3 regions of the Vibrio sp. YIC-376 genome follow, and region 1 is predicted to be linked to each of the others. Evidence: predicted binding sites of a transcription regulator. Region 1 holds the regulator's gene; each other region holds the start of a gene.
What was found. The regulator PurR, encoded in region 1, represses purine synthesis genes. The targets are predictions, from matches to a motif close to TNANGNAAACGTTTNCNTNA.

Region 1 (5,024 bases):
GGCAAAAGAGACCAAAACTAAGCTTGTCCAAAAACCGAATAGGGCAGCACCTAATAGAGTAACGACTGCTGCACCGGGAATAGAGAACGCTGCGACAGCGATGTAAGCGAAGAAATAGAGGGTCGTTGCAATAATAAAATTTTGTTCGATATAGGCATTCAGTGCCTCTTGTTGAGCTTTAGCGTTCTCCAACGTTAGGTGCTGGCTAAAATTAACGGCTAATAGAGTTACCGTTAAGAGCAGTATTAACCCAAAAATTAGCTTTTTGTTCATGTGCGCACTCCAGTTGGGCTACCCCTAGTTAAAAGTCTTAACAGATGTTCAGGAAAATGTGGTTTTTAATTTGTAGTTAATGGTTGTTGTTCAGACTAATAGACAGGCTATGACCTAAAAATATTTCAAAAAAAAACCGCAGGCTAGGCTTGCGGTTTTTAGAATAATATTTGAATACTTGTTAAGAAAGCGCGTTTTTCAGTTCTTCTCTTCGAGATTGAGGTACGACGCTCCAGTGAGTGCCGTTAATTGCGCCCTCTAAGGCCCAAAGAAGCTCAATACTTACCTTAGCTGAGTGGGAATCACGTATCGCTTTATAAGCGCTTAGTGCTCCTTCCTCTTCTAGCTGTTCTACTGATTCAATACCAGCTTTTTTTAGCATTCGTTCAGTAGCCAGCCTTAGGTTAGGCAAATCTTTCAATCTGTTAGGTTTACTACTGGCTTGTTGCTTTTTTTCTAATTTGGCTTGTGCTAACGACTGCTTTGCTACTTCTATCAAACGCTCGTTTGATTCCCATAAATCGTTGGAAATCGCGTAGTATTTAGTAACGACCGGAAACCCTCGCTTTTTATAAACGTAGGGTTTGAGTCCTTGCGTCTCGAAATTAGATGAAGTTTGTTGGTCTGCTCGTATATGAAGTTGATCATTCACAACTAGTGCAAACATCGTCTCATCAGCGAAAAGTCCAAAGCCACCAAACATTGAGCGCGACTTGATTGTACCAAGTGCCTCAAATAGCTTCATAGAATCTTTGAGTATCGGTTTATCCATGATGTGTTATCTCGGTGTAATTAACATTACGCCACCAAAAGTCAGGTCCGAGAGAATAGCAAATACATGCAGAAACAATGTCATTATAGGGTAAACTCATCATATGCATATTTGCCATCGGTAACCCCGCTACCTTCCATTTAATCAAATGGTTCAGGCCGGAAGCTTTGCGTCCCACCCTTTCGGATGGTTTGCCCTGTGCGTGACATGTCGAGAATACTTCGTCTCTTGAATTAACATCACATTTTAGCTAATAAAGTGTGATATTGGTTCAGGAAAATTCATTAAAATTATGCGTCGTGATGCATTTGTGAGGCAAGGGTTTTTTAATGAAAGGTATGGTTGTAAGAAAAGTATTACGCACAAATAAAACAGCAACTTACCTAATATTTAACTTTTTGATCGCTGATGATATTGAGTATAAGGCTTATGTTGAGACGAAAAATAAGCGCTCCGGAGAGCGCTTAATGTCAATTAATTGAGTTTCTTCACTGTATTTCGAACGACCAGTTCTGGCTGCATTTCAAAAATGCGTTTTTCGTGTTCTTTGTCTTTAATTCGTTCCAGTAGAATTTCGAATGCATTTTTACCGACACGACGTTTCGGTTGGTGAATCGTCGTGAGTGGTGGAGAAAAGTATTCGGCCAACTCGATATTGTCGTAACCAATCACGGAAACATCGTCGGGGATCTTAATGCCATTTTGTTGTAATCGGCTCATTAAGCCCAATGCCATTGTGTCATTGAAACAGAATACTGCTGTTGGACGTTGTTCCATTGCTGTAATTTTGTCTGCAACGAGAACAGCCGTATCGCACTCAAAGTTACCTTCAAGAATCCAATCTTCGTTTACAGGTATGTTCGCTTCTGCCATTGCACGGCGGAAGCCCATAATACGTTCTTGGCACGCTAGCTTTTCAAAGTGACCACTTAAGCAGGCAATATCAGTATGACCGTTGTCAATCAGATACTTGGTTGCGATATAGCCACCTTCTTCTGAGTTATCCATGATTTTGTCTGCTTGAGAGCTTTCTGGACCCCAATCCATGACTACTTTTGGAATGTCAGCGTGACGGTCAAGCATCTCTTTTAGCTCTTCCGTTAGGTCTGAACACATAACCAGGATGCCATCAACACGCTTTTCAGCCAGCATGCGAATGTAATCTCTTTGCTTTTCGTAGATACCGCCGGTATTACATAAAATAAGAGTGTAACCTTGACGATAACAGTAGCTTTCAACACCATCGATGACTTCTGAGAAGAATAGGTTAGTAGATTGAGTTACCAACATACCGATGGTACGAGTTGAGTTACATTTCAAACTACGAGCAACTGCACTCGGCGCGTAATTAAGCTCATCAACAGCTTTCATTACTTTTTCTTGAGTTGCTTCTGCAACAAAACGTGTTTTGTTGATAACGTGCGAGACTGTAGTAGTAGAAACGCCGGCTAATCGAGCAACGTCTTTTATAGTGGCCATAAATGGTGTCCTGTATCGAGCTACTAATATACCGTGGAGTATAAAACCTTTTGCTGAATGCTTTTTGTAAACTTAGCGCAACTAAAACGTTGATGCTGAGTATGATTAGCAGTGATAGCTCCGAAATCGGTAGAAGGTTTGTAGCAATACGGTTGAGTTGTCCTACCTTTTTCGACTGCACGAAGAAGAGATCGTCAACCTATTAAGAAAACACAAAAACCGCTTTATTTCAGCGGTTTACATAAAAATCATATTTAATCGTTTGCGTTCACATTTTAGCCCTATGTAGACTGGCTGGCAATAATTTCAGCAGCAGTTTTGTGTCTTTGAAGTCACATTTTGATTGCAAAAAAAAGCAAGCGATTGGAACTAGATTAGGGGCAAACGAATAAAAATGGGGAGCCTAAAAACAGGCTCCCAATAATTGGCGGCAATTATTCACCAAGAAGGTAAGTACTGTCCAGTTTACAAAATGCAATTAATAGTTGCGCGACGTTCGCGTAGAAGCCGAAATCATCCAGCTGCTTACATTTCGCTGCGAATTGTGGCAGCCACGATAAGAGTTGATGCACAATGAAGTCATTTTGTTTTGAGAAAGCTTCTTCCATATGCTTTTCCTGTTCAAACTCGTTGGAACGGATGATCATGTTTCCTAAAAAATCGAGTTCTACTGCTAAGTGATCGGCAGGTTCGTTGAGTTTGTCGTCCACTTGTACACCGAACTCAGCCATCAACTTCTCCATTTCCTCCGCTGGCTTATCATTAAGCAAACCGGTTTCACCAATGTACATAGAAGCGTAAGGCAGAGCGCCATACTTTTCTGTTTTTAAGAACAGTTCACAAAAGTCAGCAGCGAGTTCGAGCTGAGCGTCTTCACGATCTTGCAAGCGGTTCAGTGCATCTACCAGGGCATCAACGGAAGGTTTTAGCGATTCATTTTCACCTAAGCCAGCTAAAAAGCTACGAATTTCAACACTGTGGTAAGCTTCCAGTTCTTTGTCTGTCAGTTCTTTGGCGAACAAGCTAGAAAACCACCAGTAAATTTCGGCGCGTTTTTCATTAAAAGCTTTCACTTCTTGCATTTTAGGCTCCTGAATGATGCTTTATGTATAGCATCATAAAATCAATAACGGATGTCCTTTAAGTGTAATCAATTAAAATGAACAGCAATAACTACAACTATTATGTTTTATGGCCAAATGTGTCTGTTTATTAACAGTGTTCAGCAAGCTTGTTTTGAATCAACAAAAGCGTGAAATCTTGCTTTTTAATGTGCCAGTGACTAGAAATGTTAATAGTTATGAATAGAATACATCTCGGATAATAAAATGACAGAAAGTGGCGTAAATGAGCTATCACGTATTAGTCGTAGAAGATGATGTTGTAACGCGTAGTAAGCTTGCGGGATATTTCCAAAACGAAGGTTACACAGTGAGTGAAGCAGAGAGTGGCGCAGAAATGCGTGAAGTGCTGCAAGCTGGTGATGTTGACCTTATCATGCTGGATATTAACTTGCCGGGTGAAGATGGCCTGATGCTTACACGTGAATTACGTAGCCAATCGGATATTGGCATCATATTAGTCACAGGACGCACGGATAGCATCGACAAAATTGTTGGCCTGGAAATGGGGGCGGACGATTATGTCACGAAACCTTTTGAGCTCAGAGAGTTATTGGTTCGCGTTAAAAACCTGCTGTGGCGTATTTCAACCGCGCGCAATGGTTCGAGTAAATCGACAAGCGAGACGAATCAACAACACATTGTTCGTTTTGGTGAGTGGACATTTGATATTCAACGTCGCGCCCTAAGCCGCAATGGTGAGCCAGTCAAACTAACCAAAGCTGAGTATGAACTCTTGGTTGCGTTGTCCTCTTACCCGAATCAGGTCCTAAGTCGTGAACGTATTTTGAATATGATTAGTCATCGAGTGGATGCGCCTAACGACCGTACCATTGATGTCTTGATTCGACGTATGCGCGCCAAGATGGAGTTTGATCCCAAGAACCCACAAATTTTTGTCACGGTTCACGGTGAAGGCTACATGTTTGCTGGTGATTAAAACCCAAAAAACAGACTCAAGAAAAAGGAGAGCAGTTGCTCTCCTTTTTTGTTCCGTTAAATTACCTTAAGTAATGCACTCTGCGCATTTAGTTATTGAGGCTCTACCATTGGTGTCTCGCCAACCGTGTCTCTCAGGCGTTGCCAGATACTGCCAAGATACTCATGCCAGAAGAGCTCGGTTTGCTCTAAGTAACGAGCCTTTGGTGAGTATTTTTCCCAAGCTTGATTCACTTCTTCAATCGCCAGGAAGTTTGTAGGGGCTGGGATCGGTCTAATACCTGCTGCATTAAATTCATACAGTGCGCGGCTCATATGGCTGGCAGAGGTAACCAAAACGATTTCCTTTTGCTGGACAAACGCCGCAGCCTGACGTGCCTCTTCCCAGGTATCTTTCGCATCTTCCAATAAAATAATGTCGGATTTCGCAACACCAAGCG
Region 2 (5,024 bases), on a different contig from region 1:
GCGGTCGTTGCACTTGCTTATCCACTTTACGAACAGCTTCCGCAAATCAAAGCAAACTGGCGTATCATTACCCTCGCTTGTGTTCTGGGTAGCGTGATGTCAATGCTGACGACAACCTTAATCGCCGTTGCATTCCATACTGAGATTAGTTTGATCGCCAGCTTGGTTGGTAAATCCGTAACAACCCCTATTGCAATGGAAATCTCCAGTCACCTCGGTGGTGAAGCCGCTGTTGCTGCGATCTTAGTTCTACTCGTGGGTTTGCTGGGTGCCATCGTCGCCTACCCAATCTATAACCTAATTGGCATTAAGCATCCTATCGCCCGAGGTCTTACAATGGGCACCGTGTCACACGCACTTGGTACTGCAGCCTGTGTAGAGAAACAACCGGCTGACGCAGCATTTTCATCTCTGGCATTAGTCTTGTGCGGTATTATCACTTCTATTCTGGCTCCAAGCTTTTTCGCTCTGGCGGTCTGGCTATATCAATAATAAGTATCAGCGGCCTGTCTATTCTTCTGGTAGGCCGCTAGACTCATTCTCCCTTCCCCTTCGTCTAATGTTCAAACCGTAAAAGCCGAAGCGACTCATTAGCAAGCGCTCTCACTACCCCATTTCTTGGGTATATGTGCATGAGTTGATATATTTATGAGACGGAAATAACACTCAGCAGCTGTGCAATCGAATACATGTGTGACATCACTCTAATTATGTAACGTGATTTATTATTGCATTGACAAACGTGATCAAAAGCACGGAACATTTCTCTCCTTTGCATAGAATAACTGTCCATGCAATAACAAGGATTCAACATGAAAAGTCGCATTGAACAAGCGCTATCAAACGCTCCTGAAGCACTTTCAAACCTACTTGCTCCTATCGTCCTAGCCGACGATTTTGATGCCACTCTTTCAGTTCAGCAGTTCGAGCAGTTACTTTCCGCTACTGGTCTATCAGATAAAGAGCTACGTGTTGCTCTACTTCCTTTTGCTGCAGCCTATTCTTACGCTCCTATTTCTGAATTCTACGTTGGCGCAATTGTTCGTGGTCTCTCAGGTCGCCTTTACTTCGGTGCAAACATGGAATTCCTTGGTGTTCAGTTAGGTCAAACCGTTCACGCAGAGCAATCTGCAATCAGCCATGCCTGGATGAAAGGCGAACGTGGTCTAAAAGACATTACAATTAACTTCAGCCCTTGCGGCCACTGCCGTCAGTTCATGAATGAGCTGTCTACTGCGAAAGAATTAAAGGTACAACTGCCAGAGCGTGAAGAAAAATCGCTGCACGAATATCTTCCTGAAGCGTTTGGCCCTGCTGATCTGGGGATCACATCTGGTTTAATGGCAGACGTGAAACATCAGTTCGGATGCGATGATGACGATGTATTGATTCAAAAAGCCGTTGATGCAATGAACATGAGTCATGCCCCATACACGAACAACCTAAGCGGCTTAGCATTAGTGCTTGCTGATGGGCGTATTATTCAGGGTGCCTACGCAGAAAATGCCGCATTCAACCCAAGTCTTCCTCCTCTGCAAGTTGCGCTGATTCAGGTGCTTCTGGCTGGCGAAACGTTCGATAAAATTACGGCAGCGGCTTTGGTAGAAAATTCTGAAGGCAAGATTAGCCACTTAGCCGATACACAATCGACGTTAGAAGCTTTGAATCCGGATATTCCGCTCAGTTTCGTTAACGTATAACACTGACAATAATGTTGATAGAAGCTCTACAATATGTAGAGCTTTTTTATTGTGAAAAACCCGGGAGCAAACGTTTGCTTTGCGAGAAAAATTCAGTATGATCCCCTGAAAATTCTGTCTCATCACTTTATTTTGTAAGGGAACAATATGTTCGGTACCGCAACTAGCGCGAATGCTACCCGTGTATTACTTTTAGGCTCAGGCGAACTTGGTAAAGAAGTAGCAATTGAATGCCAACGACTTGGTTTAGAAGTCATCGCTTGTGACCGTTACGCGAATGCACCGGCGATGCAAGTCGCTCACCGCAGCTACGTGCTTGATATGCTAGATGGCCAAGCTTTAGAAGAGATCATCAACAAAGAACAACCAGCTTACGTGGTACCGGAAATTGAAGCTATCGCGACCGACAAACTGGTTGAGCTTGAAGAGAAAGGCCTGAATGTAGTTCCAACTGCAAAGGCGACTAAACTCACAATGAACCGCGAAGGCATTCGCCGTTTAGCAGCAGAAGAGCTTGATCTTGCCACTTCTCCTTACAAATTTGCAGATAGCTACGACGATTTCAAAGCAGCAGTAGAATTCGTGGGTATCCCATGTGTCGTTAAACCAGTGATGAGTTCATCTGGTAAAGGCCAGAGCGTTATCAAAACAGAAGACGACATCGAAAAAGCGTGGAATTATGCACAGGAAGGCGGTCGTACTGGCGCAGGCCGAGTGATCGTGGAAGGCTTTATCGATTTCGATTACGAAATCACGCTACTAACAGTACGTGCAGTTGATGGCGTACATTTCTGTGCTCCAATCGGTCACCGCCAAGAAGATGGTGACTACCGTGAATCTTGGCAACCACAAGAGATGTCTGAGAACGCGATAAAAGCGGCTGAGTTCACTGCTGAGAAAGTGGTTAATGCTCTGGGTGGTTACGGCATTTTCGGTGTGGAGCTATTTGTGAAAGGTGACAAAGTTATCTTTAACGAAGTTTCTCCTCGCCCACACGATACTGGCATGGTAACCATGATTTCACAGGAAATGTCTGAGTTCGCGCTTCATGTTCGTGCGTTTACAGGTATGCCAATTAACAAAATCGTCCAATACGGCCCTTCTGCATCAGCAGTTATCCTGGGACAAGGCACTTCAACGAATATTCGTTTCGATAACCTGTCTGAAGTATTGGCACAGCCACAAACTCAAGTTCGCCTCTTTGGCAAACCTGAAATCGATGGACGTCGTCGTTTAGGTGTCGTACTTACTCGTCGCAAGACTACAGAAAAGTCTGTGCAGGATGCTGTAGAAAACGCATCTAAAGTAAATATCATTTACTAAGCGCCCTGTTTAGGCTTCTAACATAACAAAAAGCGCAGCAACTACTAGTACGTTACTAAATAGTTAGCTGCGCTTTTTCGTATCTCTGGGCAAGTAACGAACTACTGCATTAAAAGTTACAGCGCTTCGATTAAGTACACTTCTTCAGAAAAACGACTCAGCCCCTGCTTAGCAATTTTCGGGTGCTCTTCATTCGCTTCATCAACATTCAGGCAAGTGACTTTGTAACCTGAGAACAACTGTTCTATCTCGTTTACCGGCACACTAAATGGAGGACCCGCCATCTCTTCCTGAGCGTAGTTTAGTGTCACAAGCAGAATACGACCTCCCGGCTTAAGAAGCTGTTTTAAACGGGTAGCGTACTCTTCTCGCATCTCTTGCGGCAGTGCTACCAGTGCGGCGCGATCATAAACGATATCGGCTTGAGCAACAGGAGCACTAAAAAAGTCACCAGTATAAATTGAGAGTTCATCAAACTGATACAACTCATGCATGCCACTTATTTGCGTTACCGTCGGTGTATAAAAGTGCTCAGCGAAGAAAGCACGTACCGCAATTTGGCTTAACTCGACGCCAGTAACCTCGTCATGTTTGGTTGCCAACCAGACAAGGTCTTCGGACTTCCCACAGAGCGGAACCAACACCGTGTCTTCGCGTTTTGGGTTCGTATGGTGCCAGTGCTGAGGCAATAATGGATTTACATCTTCCAGGTGAAATCCGATTTTGTTGCTGGCCCATTTGTTGTGCCAAAATTCTGGGTCTCTCATTTTACTTTCTACTTGTCAGCTGATTTTCATTTTGTGGGATAAGACTAATGATTTTTCCGAATTTGTCTATGCTGTTCATCTTTAGTTAATACGCAAATGCTAGGATGATTTCATGCTTTAGAAAACGATTCTGACGCTTAATTAACAGAATAATGAAAAGTAAAATGGTGATCTAGTGCATAATTTCACTATAAACATACGCATTAACCTTGGGATCTTCCAATTAACTCCCATTAATGAATAGCAACCTAATTTGCCAAACTTAGCGACCTTTTTGTTCCCCATTATCTAAGTGCAAGTAAGTTAAGGAGAGTGAATGAGCTTATTTTTCCGTACAACAGCATTGATGCTTTTGGTACTAAGCCGTGCACCCGCATTCGCCGCAATTCCTAGTACTCCAAGTAACGAGCAAAATCGTTCCACCAGTCAAAACGAAGTTTGTTCAAAACTATTCAAACATAGCCTTAGTGGTTTGTATGGTATTCAGACTCTAGATACAAACCCAACTCAACCCTATTCGGATTTCGATATTCTTTATAGCAAAGCACATCAAGCGCAATTTGAGCTTGAAACCATCTGTAAAAGCACTGCCCTTCTCAACGACGCCCAACCCTACTTTGCCGGCGTAAAATCCAAACAACGAGCAGAAGAAAAAATTTCCCACGAACTGGACGGTCAGGTTGAGCGCATTACCGATCTGGCGCGAGCGACAATTGTGGCGGAAGATGTGGCAAGTTTAGTTTCGATATACGAAACACTGGAACGTGAAACGACGATTGTTAACGTCAAAAATCGATTTAAAAAGCCTGGCCCATCAGGTTACCGAGATTTAAACCTACTGGTTCGTCTACCTAAAACCAATCTTGTCGCAGAAGTTCAAATACATTTGAAAGCTATTGCGGATGTGAAAAACGGCCCGGAACACGACCTATATGAGAAAATTCAGAAACTTGAACGACAAGCGATAATGGAAAAACGTAGCCTGACTGAGTTTGAAATGGCATCAGTAAGAACCATGCGCAGTCAAGCGAAGAACTTGTACCAACAGGCATGGCAGCCTTACTTAACCACGCATTTAGAAGCTGCTTAGCAAAACATCTTCTCTGAAAATAATAAACCACCGCATTGCGGTGGTTTTCTTTTGTATGCCGACACTATATGCACACATAACAAATGACCACGATCAGGCCGTGATCGATTTGATTGTTTTACTGTTCTTTCTTAAGACTTTCTA
Region 3 (5,024 bases), on a different contig from region 1:
CGATACGACCAGGTTTACCAAAGTCGGTTTCCCATGGCTGCTCAAAGCCAGGAATACGTAAGTTAGACGTTGTGAAACCAACCAGACCCGCTTTTGGTTTACCGCCGATACCAGTCGCGCCTTCATCACGGATTTCACCACCAGAACCAGTTGATGCACCTGGCCATGGAGAAATTGCTGTTGGGTGGTTGTGAGTTTCAACCTTCATCAAGATGTGCGCATCTTCATGATGGTAAGTGTATTGACGAGTTTGCGGATCAGGGAAGAAACGACCAACTTTAGAACCTGTCATTACCGCAGCGTTATCTTTGTACGCAGACAGAACGTGGTCCGGTGTCGTTTCAAAAGTATTTTTGATCATCTTAAACAGAGACTTCTCTTGGTCTACGCCATCGATAGTCCAGTCTGCATTAAAGATTTTATGACGACAGTGCTCTGAATTCGCCTGAGCAAACATCATCAGCTCAATGTCGTTAGGATTACGACCTAGCTTAGTGAAGTTCTCCACCAAGTAATCAATTTCGTCTTCTGCTAGTGCCAAACCAAGTGAAACGTTTGCTTCTTCAAGTGCAAGACGACCACCAGCCAAGACATCAACGTGTGCCACTGGTGCAGGCTCAGCTACTGTAAACAGAGCAGAAGCCGCTTCAAGTTCAGTAAATACCGTTTCCATCATGCGGTCATGGATAAGGCCTTTTACTACGTCAACTTGCTCTTGAGACAGTTCAGACGAAACTTCAACATAGTACGCTGTACCACGCTCAAGACGTTTTACTTTAGCCAAGCCACAGTTTTTCGCAATATCGGTAGATTTAGAAGACCATGGCGAAATTGTACCAGGACGAGGCGTAACAAGAAGTAGAAGACCTTCAGGCTCGTGCTCTTCGATCGTTGGACCGTAAGTCAGCAACTTTTCTAGTTTTTCTAACTCTTGGTCATCAAGGTCAGATTTTAGATCCGCAAAGTGCATGAACTCGGCGTAAATGCCGGTTACAGGCAGATCTTGTTCACGACAAAGTTCCAATAGTTTATTTACACGGAACTCAGAAAGAGCTGGGGAGCCACGCAAAATTCTCATGTGCTTAGGTCTCTTATGCAATTGATTAAGGTGATATTGGAATAAATTCATACGGTTAGCTACAAAAGCTCGAACTTATGCCGATTCCACCTCTCCTTTGCGAGCGCATTATATAGTAATTGTTTTTGTGATGTAACACCAAAAGCAACCGTTTGCGTCAATTTTTTCATCAAATTTGAATTATACCCAAATAACCTCAAGGTGCTTGGTTCAGCGAGAATGACTTGGCTGGCAGACGCGGCAACGATTTGAAGTTTTAGTGGTTCTAAATCAAAAATCGTTAACAAAGTATGCAAGCCAAGGCAACTCGCCCTTCGGGAGCGTGTCACTGACACAATTTCAGCGTCAAATAACTTGGAAAGAGCTGGCTATTACGCTGCGTTATCTTCCTTGAACTTGAGTCAGTGACAGCGCTCTGAATCCTGCACATTGAAGTCATTTGGGTATATCACCAAAATGTCGATAAAACACGCAATGTCGCACTCTACCAGTGCAATCCACTTTGCCCCACCACTTCGCTTTGATATAAAGGTAATCAGAAATTTTCCGAGAAGTACTAATTAATGCAAATTAGCCAGTTCAACCGACTTAAGCGCAGCGTCCTACTTTTCGCTTCTGTGCTACTGCTTTCTGCCTGCCAAATTGAGTCGGCTCCTAAAAGTGAATTCCAAAAAATCCAAGAGCGTGGTGTTCTTCGCGTTGGCACACTCAACAACCAACTCTCTTATTACATCGGCCCTGATGGCCCTGCAGGGCTGGATTACGAACTTGCACGCAAGTTCGCTGAAGAGCTTGGTGTAAAGCTTGAGATCAAACCCGCGTTTCGACAAGCTGATCTTTTCCCTGCTCTTAAAAAAGGCGACATTGATATTATCGCAACTGGTTTGAACCAGACTTCTCAAGCGATAAAACGTTTTCGACCTGGGCCTGCCTATTACTATGTCAGCCAACAAGTTGTCTACAAAAAGGGACAACTACGACCACGTGATATCGAACGCTTAATTAAGTATCAACCGACACAAGGTGAGGATACTGAGCAAGAGACAACAGCAGGTTCTGGAACTCTGCAAATCGTCGAGCAATCCCAATATGTTCCGACACTGACGGCATTAAAGAAACAATACCCAGAGCTACAATTTGAAATCATTGGTGATGCAGATACGAGAGACTTACTGAAAAAAGTCTCAACCGGAGAACTGCGCTTTACTGTAACCGATTCCGTTGAGCTATCTCTGGCTCAACGCCTCTATCCAGACTTAGCTTTAGCGTTTGAGTTGACAGAAGACCAACCGGTCTCTTGGTTTACTCGCCGTTCAGAAGATGAAAGCTTGTATGCGATGTTGATTGAGTTCTTCGGCAACATTGAACAGTCAGGTGAACTGGCATCGCTGGAAGAGAAATATATCGGCCATATTGAAGCCTTCGACTATGTCGATACGCGTGCTTTCATTCGTGCACTTGACGATAAACTGCCTAAGTGGTCTCCTCTGTTCCAAAAATACAGTGAAGAATTTGACTGGCGTTTAATTGCTGCTCTGGCTTATCAAGAGTCTCATTGGAAACCAAAAGCAAAATCTCCCACTGGTGTTCGAGGTATGATGATGCTGACTCTACCTACAGCGAAAAGTGTCGGTGTCACAAATCGTCTGGATCCGGATCAATCTGTTCGTGGTGGTGTGGAGTATCTGCGCCGTATCGTTGCTCGAGTTCCAGAAACCATAAATGAGCACGAGAAAATTTGGTTTGCTCTTGCCTCTTACAACATCGGCTATGGTCATATGCTGGATGCGCGACGACTGACGAAATCTCAAGGTGGTGATCCTAATGCGTGGGCCGATGTGAAAGACAGGCTGCCTTTACTGCGCCAAAAACGTTACTACAGCCAAACACGTTATGGTTATGCCCGTGGGGACGAAGCTCGTAACTATGTGGAAAATATTCGACGTTACTACCAATCTATTATTGGCCACGTTAGCCAAAAACCAGCGGTAGACGATGACACAGATGACTTGCAAGTTATTCCACCTCTGAATCCGGACGTAATTATATCTGGTGCAGTAGAGAGTGTCGCTGCGGATGTTTCAGGTGCTGTAGAGAGTGTAAATGAAGTGGTGTCAGGCTCAGTTGAGACGGTTATCCAAGAGGTTTCCAGTGCTTCCGACAGTACTGTGGAAGAAGATCCTGCCCCAGAAAATACCATAGAATAGCTAGTAAAAAATGACGAGCAACGTGCTCGTCATTTTTTGTTGAGTCTAAGAAAAAACTTCACTAGAATCGATCGTTCCGAGTCAGGTCAGCATAATAACGTACGTGCAAACAAACCTTATTGACCAACACCATAACCGTTTAATATTTAATACTTTATTTAGATATTTCGAATATGACAGACTCGGTTGGTTACCCTCTCCCGATTAAATGAAACGCTGATCATTAGCATGTCATCTGATGGTTGTTAACTAATCTGAGATCGGGATAAGAACGTCGTAACGATTTAACTCAAATTTGGTTACGCTCGGCTTTCTATCAGTCATGTCATTTTCCATGCATAACGAAGACTTATCAGCCAATAGCTAGCTATGCGCTATTATGTTGATAAGTATGACGTTTAGCTCGAAAAGATGGAACTGACAAGCTTGGTTCATCGACGTTTAGAATAATAAGGCACTGCAACATGCAGCTTCTTAAAGAGGGATGTTCGTAGTCTTGTCTACTAGAGGTTTCGAATATGAGAAGACGTAAAGTGCAGTCGAAGCGCTTAAATAAAACCGTGGCTGCAATTCGCCGTAAGCGCAAACTAACGTGCATGAAAAAGAAGATCAGTTCGCGTCATCGTGTTTTCGTTCACTTAGTGAATCACTGAGAACTTGAAGCAAACATCTACCTATACGTAGATGTTTGCTGAAATTCACCTACTCGCTTCGATTTTCCTGCCCACTCTGCAACACTTTTTCTGCCTGTTTCTTTGCTTTAATTTCTTTACGGCGACGCTTAAAAAATGCTTGCAACTGATCACGACATTCTTCTTCCAGCAACCCTTTTTCAACCGTTGCGTAGTGGTATGAAGCCTGACTTTCAAACACGTTTAATACCGTCCCCGCAGCACCTGCTTTAAGATCAGGAGCACCGAAGACCACTCGCTTTACACGGCTGTGTAGTAGTGCCCCGGCACACATCGGGCAGGGCTCTAACGTCACGTAAAGCGTAGTATCTAACAATCGATAGTTCTCTAACACTTGCCCAGCTTTACGTAATGTCTGAATTTCCGCATGAGCGGTAGCGTCATGAGCACAAATAGACCGATTCCAACCTTCAGCAATGATCTCTCCATCTTTTACCAAGACCGCACCAACTGGCACCTCGCCTTCTGCTTCAGCCATCTCAGCCAGTTCCATCGCACGGCGCATAAATTGTTCATCTTGGGAAGTGAATTGAAGGTCTGACAAAGGGACTCCAGATAGCTCTAGTAAAGAATAACGAGGCAATATTATCACTAACTCTCTGTTCGCTACAGTAACGGAAGAGATTCCCTGCTCTCTCCTTTGTCGCTCTAGGAAATGACGCTCGTAAAGACTCAAACAAAAAAGCGCAGACCTTATGATCTGCGCTTTCAAGTTTCCGTTGTATATTAACTACATGGTGTAAGTGTAAGGTGCTTGAATACCTAGAGGAATACCGATCATCCAGTATGCGATTAGGAAAATAGACCAGCCAATCAGCATAGCGATCGAGAATGGCATCATCAGTGAAGCAAGCGTACCAATACCCGTAGATTTAACGTAGCGCTGGCAGTACACCACCACAAGCGGGAAGAATACCATTAGAGGTGAGATGATGTTTGATACAGAGTCACCGACACGGTACGCCGCCTGAGATAGCTCAGGAGAGATACCAACCGCCATTAGCATAGGAACCAGAATTGGACCGATTAGTGCCCATTTTGCAGATG

Region 2: purT (formate-dependent phosphoribosylglycinamide formyltransferase) is a predicted target of PurR. The motif match lies at 1,763-1,782, and genes of this name have one in related genera.
Region 3: purL (phosphoribosylformylglycinamidine synthase) is a predicted target of PurR. The motif match lies at 1,219-1,238, and genes of this name have one in related genera.

What each region holds. Positions count from the first base shown of each region.
Region 1 covers NZ_JBBWFK010000011.1:29,044-34,067, reverse strand. Annotated here, with positions in the region: gene WJM94_RS18690 (TVP38/TMEM64 family protein) at 1-273, opposite strand, end outside; gene WJM94_RS18685 (TfoX/Sxy family DNA transformation protein) at 455-1,045, opposite strand; cyclic di-GMP riboswitch class I at 1,162-1,251, opposite strand; gene purR (HTH-type transcriptional repressor PurR) at 1,520-2,524, opposite strand; gene torD (molecular chaperone TorD) at 2,959-3,606, opposite strand; gene torR (two-component system response regulator TorR) at 3,872-4,585, shown strand; gene elyC (envelope biogenesis factor ElyC) at 4,678-5,024, opposite strand, start outside.
Region 2 covers NZ_JBBWFK010000001.1:293,370-298,393, reverse strand. Annotated here, with positions in the region: gene WJM94_RS01310 (CidB/LrgB family autolysis modulator) at 1-492, shown strand, start outside; gene cdd (cytidine deaminase) at 813-1,700, shown strand; gene purT (formate-dependent phosphoribosylglycinamide formyltransferase) at 1,848-3,023, shown strand; gene WJM94_RS01295 (thiopurine S-methyltransferase) at 3,140-3,790, opposite strand; gene WJM94_RS01290 (phosphoribosylglycinamide formyltransferase) at 4,107-4,880, shown strand; gene ihfA (integration host factor subunit alpha) at 4,999-5,024, opposite strand, start outside.
Region 3 covers NZ_JBBWFK010000004.1:150,777-155,800, reverse strand. Annotated here, with positions in the region: gene purL (phosphoribosylformylglycinamidine synthase) at 1-1,078, opposite strand, end outside; gene mltF (membrane-bound lytic murein transglycosylase MltF) at 1,642-3,285, shown strand; gene tadA (tRNA adenosine(34) deaminase TadA) at 3,988-4,521, opposite strand; gene WJM94_RS09655 (AbgT family transporter) at 4,708-5,024, opposite strand, start outside.